One region of the Streptomyces sp. NPDC057900 genome, then DNA from elsewhere that is predicted to be linked to it. Evidence: riboswitches for the same ligand, from Rfam matches in the RefSeq annotation. Region 1 holds a riboswitch; each other region holds the start of a gene.
The links. A riboswitch is a leader RNA that binds a small molecule or an ion and turns the genes downstream of it on or off. The one in region 1 is predicted to bind cobalamin.

Region 1 (2,249 bases):
CGGAGCAACCGGGGGTGTGGGTGCCGGACTCGGGGCCGGCAGCGCAGACGTTGCCGATGAGGTCCGCGATCAGGTCGTGGCCGCCGAAGGCATGCGGGTCGCGCTCCGTGGCCTCGGCGAGGAGGGCGAGCCGAGCGGCCGCCGTCGCGTCGGGTGCCTGGTCCTTGCCGGACGGGTAGGCGTAGTCGTCGGTGTGGGCGGCGAGGAAGGCCGTGACCTTGTCGAGGGTGGCGCTCGTGCCCTCGGCGGCGGCGAGCGCGTAGGCCGCCTCGGTGGTCAACAGGTAGTTCGGGGTGTCGGCGCCGTCGTCGACGACGCGTTCGCCGTCCTTGAGCGCACCCTTGGCCCAGGCCGCCGCCGCGGTGGTGTCGATCTCACCGGCCGGGACCGTGGGCGTGCTGCCGCCGGGGTCCGGGGTCTCTTCGCCCCCGCCGGCGCGCACGTCGTCAGGGGTGAACGTCGGCCCGCCGGTCGTGCCGCCGATGTCGGTCCCGCCGAACACCCAGGCGTCGACGTCACCGTCCTTCAGGTCGCGGCTCATGGCGCCGTACTGGCTGTACGTCCACTTGGTCTGTCCCGGCGAGGCGACCCAGTAGGACCAGTAGGCGGTGGCCGGCGGGGTGAGGACGCAGGACTCCTGGTCCGTCGTCGGGTACTGCGTTCCGGAGCCGAGTCCGATGCGGCAGATGAAGGCCGGGCCGTCGTGCTGCGTCCCCTCTGTGGTGAAGCCCGCCTCGTGGAGGAGTTCGTATCCGGTGGTCGGCGTGGTGTCGCAGCCGCGCTCGACCTTGCCGCCGAAGGGGCCGAAGTCGACAGCGACGACAGCGCCCTCGCGGGCCGTGCACGCGTCGACGGGACCGGCCGCGGCCGGGGTGCCCGTACCGAGTGTCACGCACATGGCAAGCAGGAGAAATGCCACCGCCACCAGGGACAGGAACGCTCTGGTCCCCGGCTTCCGGTCTGTTCGCTGTGCGGTCCCCACCGCGGCCCCCTCGTTCTGTCTCCGTGGGGACACGAACGTGGCTGAGCCCACCGCGACCACGCGTGATTCACCGCATGGCGGGGCTGGTCGACCACGCCGTAGTCCGCGACGGCGCTTCTCGCTGCAGATCAGGCCCCAGGTAATCCGGCTCGCCCGGCGATGCCGGGCCTACGGTTGCGGGTCAGCGCCGGATTTCGACCGGCTTCCCCTGGAACTCAGTGCTTATCAGGCGGATTTGAGCACGCCCTCGCACACAACGTCAAGAGGCGGCCGCGCCGTTCGGACCGGGTTCGGGGGCTGCTGACAGGACTGCTCCGCCTGGGGTAGCGTCCTGGGCTGCCACATGGGGGAACCCGGTGAGAGTCCGGGGCTGACGCGCAGCGGTGTGGGACGGCGGGGGCCGTTCCGAGCCCGAATGCCCATGTCGGCGGTGCATCACAGGAAGCCGGTCCACGCGTTCGGGCGGCGGCCCTTCCCGCTGCCGCCCCTCTTCGGGCCGGACGCGGGCCTGGCCGGCGCGCCCCTCATCCCAGGAGCAGGCCATGCCTCGTCCTTCGGTCTCACCCCGTCTTGTGTTCACAGCAGCCGTCTCCCTCGGGGCTCTGTGTCTGAGTGCCCTGCCGGCGGCGGCCACCGCCACACCGGCCCAGATCGCCACCTCGAAGACGAACGGTGTCGCGTATCTCAAGTCCCTTCAGGCGGCCGACGGTTCGTACGCCTCGGGCGGACTCTCCAACGAGTGGGCATTCAGCGCCCTGGCCGCCGCCGGAACCGCGGCGGTGGACGTCACACCTGGCGGCGACGCCTCGAAGAACGCGAGATCGGTCTACCGCACCCTGCTCGCCACGGCGGGCTGGCCATCGGCGGCACCTGTGGTCACCGACTACGAACGCGCCACGCTCAACGCCTACGCGGCCGGTATCGACCCCGCCAGGGTCTCCTCCTCCCGCAATCTGATCGGTGACATCTACGGCTACTGGCAGAACGCGGAGCCCGGCTACTTCGGCCCGTCCGCGAACTTCAACGGGACCGTCTTCGCGGCCCTGGCCCTCGGCGGGGCCAGGACCCAGGCCGGCGCCCAGCGCATACCCCAGGCCCTGCGCGATGCGCTCGTCACCCGTATCCGCGCCAACCAGCACGACGACGGCGGCTGGAACTACAGCAAGGCCGAGGGCGATCCGGCGGCGCTCGCCGCCACCAGTGACATCGACATGACCGGCGCCGCGATGGCCGCGCTCTGTGTCTCCGGCGTCCCGGGCACTGACAC
Region 2 (2,249 bases), on a different contig from region 1:
GGGCCTGCATGGCCTGGGCCCGGCCGATCTCGGCGCCCTCGCGGGTGACGAAGGAGTTGAGGGACATGTTCTGCGCCTTGAACGGCGCGACCTTCACCCCCCGGCGCACCAGCCAGCGGCAGATCCCCGCCGTGACGACGCTCTTGCCCGCGTCAGAGGTGGTCCCGGCGACCAGCAGTCCGCCGCTCATGTCGGTCTCCGTCCTGAGGTGCGCGCGCCCGGGGCAGGTGTTCCCGTGCCGCGCGTCGAGGTGATCCGTCGTGCGGCGGCGCCCACGCCCAGCCGGGCCGCCACGCCCACGCCGAGGGCGAGCACCCCGATCCGGCGCGAGAGCCGTACGGCGCGTTCGATGTCCTCTGTCGCCACCGCGCGGCCCGCGCCGCCGTTGAGCACGGGGCGGTGCTCGACCCGGCCGCCGTAGGCGAGGGTGCCGCCGAGCCGTACGCCGAGCGCGCCCGCGAACGAGGCTTCCACCGGGCCCGCGTTGGGGCTCGGGTGCTTCGCCGCGTCCGCCCGCCAGGCCCGGACCGCACCGCGCGGGTCCCCTCCCGCGGCCACGGCGAGCAGGGCCGTCAGCCGGGCGCCCGGCCAGCCCACCAGGTCGTCGAGGCGGGCAGAGGCCCAGCCGTAGCGCAGGTAGCGGGGCGATCTGTGGCCGACCATCGCGTCCAGGGTGTTGGCGGCCCGGAAGCCGACGAGTCCGGGGACCCCGCCCAGCGCACCCCACACCAGGGCGCCGACCACGGCGTCGGAGGTGTTCTCCGCGACGGACTCCACGACGGCACGGGCGATCTGCGGCCCGTCCAGGGAGTGCGGGTCGCGGCCGCACAGATGGGGCAGCCGCTCCCGCGCCAGGCCGAGGTCCCCGGCGGTCAGCGCGCCGCCGATGGACCGGGCCTCGCGCCCCAGCGACGTACCGCCGACGACGGACCAGGTGGCGGCGGCGGTCAGGGCGACGGAGGCGGCGGGACGGCGGCGCAGCGCGTGGGCGGCCAGTGCCGCGCCCCCGGCGGCGCCTCCGGCGCAGACCAGGGTGTGCAGGGCGCCCCACCCGCGGTGGTCGCGCCACAGACGGCGTTCGACGCCTGCCGCGGCGCGCCCGAAGGCGGCGACCGGATGTCCCCGGCGGGGATCACCGAGCAGCAGATCACCGATCAGACCGGCCGTGGCGCCGTACGCGAAGATGCGATCGGCACGCACGGTTCAGCCGGCCGTCGCGCCTCGAAGGACCTTGGGGTCTTCCGTTTGGATCATGCCGGGCATGGTGATGTCCTCACTCAGGGTCCGCGCCCTGGTTCGACGTGACCGGCGACGAGAGTCTCCTGGCTCCCGGATCCGCAGTTCCCCCGGTCTTCCAGCCCACTCGGCGTGGACCGTGACTTCCGGTGGTGGGGGACTGCTCCCCGGTGACAGTGGCGGGACCGCGCCGGATTCGCACCGGCTTCCTCTGCTGTCGCCGTAATGGCTCCGGCAGTCCACCACGCTCCGCGAACGCCAGTCAACCTACCGTTGACCTGCGACGGTGCAGTGTGCTGAGCCCCACATCGGCACGCACATCGGACACGCGTCGGGACGCGCGTCGGGCCGGCCGCACCCGAGGTGCGGCCGGCCCGATGAGGCGGATGGTTCAGCGGCTGTGGTTCAGACGCTGCGGTTCAGGCGACGATCAGGTAGATCCCGTAGGCCACCGCTGCCGCGCACAGTCCGAAGCAGACGTACGCGCCCGCGCGGGCGAGCATCAGGGACCCGCCGGACCGCCCGCCCGGCTCGGCCGTTTCCGGCTGCCTGGAGAGGCCGGCGATGCCCAGGGTGAAGAGGCCCACCAGGGCGACGGTGGCGACGAGAGAGACGCCGAAGACGGTGCCGAGGGCTGCCCAGTCGATGTTCATGGAGGATCTTCCTTACACCGTGGCGGGTCGCGCCGGGTCGGCTACGGCCGGGGCCGGGATGGTGGCGGTGAGTTCGTGGGCCTGGGCGGCCGAGGTGGGCGGCGGGCTGACAGCCGCGATGGCGGTGGTGACGACGCCCATGGGTTCGGCGTCCCCGGTGACCGGAGCGCCGTCCTGGCCGCCGGGCGCGACATCGTCCTGGCCGACCGGCTTGCGGCGGGACAGCACCCAGATCGCTCCGGAGCCCGCGATCAGCAGTACGGCGACGAGCACGACGCCCCAGGTGCCCTGCTTGGTGAGGAACTCCGCCCCCGCGCCGACCAGACCGGCGGCCGGCAGCGTCAGACCCCAGGCGACGAA
Region 3 (2,249 bases), on a different contig from region 1:
CGCTGGTCCTCACCGGTGTTGTCGCGCAGCTCAAGGAACTCCTCGATGTCCGCGTGCCAGGTCTCCAGGTAGACGGCGGCGGCGCCCTTGCGCCGGCCGCCCTGGTTGACCGCCGCGACGGAGGCGTCGAGCGTCTTCAGGAACGGCACGATGCCGTTGGAGTGCCCGTTGGTGCCCCGGATCAGCGAACCGCGCGCGCGGATGCGGGAGTACGAGAGGCCGATGCCGCCCGCGTGCTTGGACAGGCGCGCCACCTGGTGGTAGCGGTCGTAGATCGAGTCCAGCTCGTCCAGCGGCGAGTCCAGCAGGTAGCAGGAGGACATCTGCGGGTGCCGGGTGCCGGAGTTGAAGAGCGTCGGGGAGGAGGGCAGGTAGTCCAGCCGGCTCATCAGCCGGTACAGGGCCGCGACCTCGTCCAGCGCCCGCTCGGAGTTGTCCTCCGCGAGCCCGGCGGCCACCCGCAGCATGAAGTGCTGCGGGGTCTCGACGACCTGGCGGGTGATCGGGTGGCGCAGCAGGTAGCGGCTGTGCAGGGTGCGCAGTCCGAAGTAGCCGAAGCGGTCGTCGGCGCCGTCGGCGAGCGCCTGTCCCACCAGGGCGTCCAGGGCGGCCGCGTGCAGCGTCACGAACTCGGCGGTGCGGTCCGCGATCAGGCCCTCGCGGTGCCCGACGGCGACCGAGGCGGAGAAGGACGTCGCGCCCTGCCCGGCGGCCTCGTCCGCGATGGAGCGGGTGAGGAGGCGGGCGGCGAGCCGGGAGTAGGCGGGGTCCTCGGAGATCAGACCCGCGGCGGCCTCGGTGGCCAGCGAGCGCAGCTCGGCCTCGTCCGACCGGGCGTTGCGGCCGCGCAGCGCGGCGGCGGCGACGCGTCCGGGGTCGGTGTCGGGCAGATCCGCGGTGAGCTCGGTGAGGGTCCGCAGCAGTGCGGTGCCCGGTCCGTCGCTCGTGGTTCCCGTTGATTCGGCCGCTGAAACCGGATCGGCTGGCGCGATGGTCACGTGGTGCTCTCCCTCGCTCGGCTCTGGGCCGACGGGGGAGCGGGGGCAGCCGGGCGGAGCGGGGCCCGGTCAGGGCAGCACTCCGTGCGGCGTCCACCGGCCCATCCACGAGGCCCGGACGTCTGGGCATCCAGTTCGGTCGAGCCGGATGCGCTGTCGGCAGGTCCTCGGACTCGGGGGTGCGCAAAAGCGCACCGATCACACCGTTGCGGGACAGTTCCGGATTCGCACCGGATTTCCCTGCGGCGACAGCGAGCACGAGCATACATGTGGGGGCCGCCGGATGAGGCAGCCCCCACATGTTGTGTCGCGTGACTGTCAGGAGACCGCCGGGAACTCCAGGCGGTACGTCAGCAGCGAGAGCCCCTCGATGGGATACCAGTCCCTCTCCGGGGTCCGGACGAAGCCGAGGCGCGCGTAGATCCTATGGGCGCCGCGCATCGCCGGCTGCGTCGACAGGACGATGCCGGTGACCCCCGGGGTGGCCCGTGCGCGGTCGATACAGGCCCGGACGAGCGCCTCGCCCGCCCCTGCCCCACGGGCCTCCCGGGAGACCGCGAGCATCCGGAACTCGGCCTCGTCGGCCGTCGCGATATCGGCCCAGCGGTTGCCCGGCGGCGCGTAGGTGACCCCGCCGAGGACGCGGCCCCGGGCGTCCGCCGCGACGAGCACCTCGGCCTCCTCCGCCCGCCGGGGGACGTCGCGCAGCTGAACCAGGTACGGATCGTCGTCGCCGTAGTCCAGCAGCCCGTCCCCGAGATAGGCCTCGGCGGTGATCTCGCCGAGGGCGGCGTACTCGGCGGGCTCGACCGGCCTGATGGTTATGTCCATGCGGGGAAGTCTGCCGCACCGGGGTGCGGCGGCTGCACGGGGTTCACGACGCGCGTACGGGCCGCCGCACCCCTCGCAGGCGGGGTGCGGCGGCCCGTACGCCTCGGTCAGTGACCGCCCGGGGCCCCGGCCGTGGCCGGCGGGAGCTCCGTCTTCACGCCGGGGTCGCCCGCGTCCGCGGTGTAGTCGGCGGGAGAGGTCTCGTCGAGCCCGGCAGGTGCCTTCACGGCGTTCAGGACGAAGGTGAGGACGACGGTCACCACGATGTTCAGGACGAACGCCGTCAGACCGATGTAGCCGATCTCACCGATGCCCGGGATCTCCTTGGAGGACCCGCCGAAGTGCGCCTGGGTGGGGCTGGCGACCCCGTAGGCGGCGGCCGTCCCGTAGACCATGCCGACCGCCCAGCCGGCGAGCAGC

Region 2: linked by a shared signal. The riboswitch ahead of ACFVQ0_RS30900 (cobalamin biosynthesis protein) and the one ahead of ACFVQ0_RS24560 (prenyltransferase/squalene oxidase repeat-containing protein) in region 1 are both predicted to bind cobalamin.
Region 3: linked by a shared signal. The riboswitch ahead of ACFVQ0_RS12625 (ribonucleoside-diphosphate reductase subunit alpha) and the one ahead of ACFVQ0_RS24560 (prenyltransferase/squalene oxidase repeat-containing protein) in region 1 are both predicted to bind cobalamin.

Annotation. Positions count from the first base shown of each region.
Region 1 covers NZ_JBHVOI010000006.1:430,281-432,529, reverse strand. The annotation lists gene ACFVQ0_RS24560 (prenyltransferase/squalene oxidase repeat-containing protein) at 1-898, opposite strand, end outside; cobalamin riboswitch at 1,099-1,244, opposite strand; cobalamin riboswitch at 1,329-1,403, shown strand; gene ACFVQ0_RS24555 (hypothetical protein) at 1,525-2,249, shown strand, end outside.
Region 2 covers NZ_JBHVOI010000012.1:67,223-69,471, reverse strand. The annotation lists gene ACFVQ0_RS30905 (cobyric acid synthase) at 1-190, opposite strand, end outside; gene ACFVQ0_RS30900 (cobalamin biosynthesis protein) at 187-1,200, opposite strand; cobalamin riboswitch at 1,316-1,449, opposite strand; gene ACFVQ0_RS30895 (hypothetical protein) at 1,656-1,889, opposite strand; gene ACFVQ0_RS30890 (inorganic phosphate transporter) at 1,902-2,249, opposite strand, start outside.
Region 3 covers NZ_JBHVOI010000002.1:1,172,683-1,174,931, forward strand. The annotation lists gene ACFVQ0_RS12625 (ribonucleoside-diphosphate reductase subunit alpha) at 1-998, opposite strand, end outside; cobalamin riboswitch at 1,139-1,276, opposite strand; gene ACFVQ0_RS12630 (GNAT family N-acetyltransferase) at 1,317-1,829, opposite strand; gene mctP (monocarboxylate uptake permease MctP) at 1,937-2,249, opposite strand, start outside.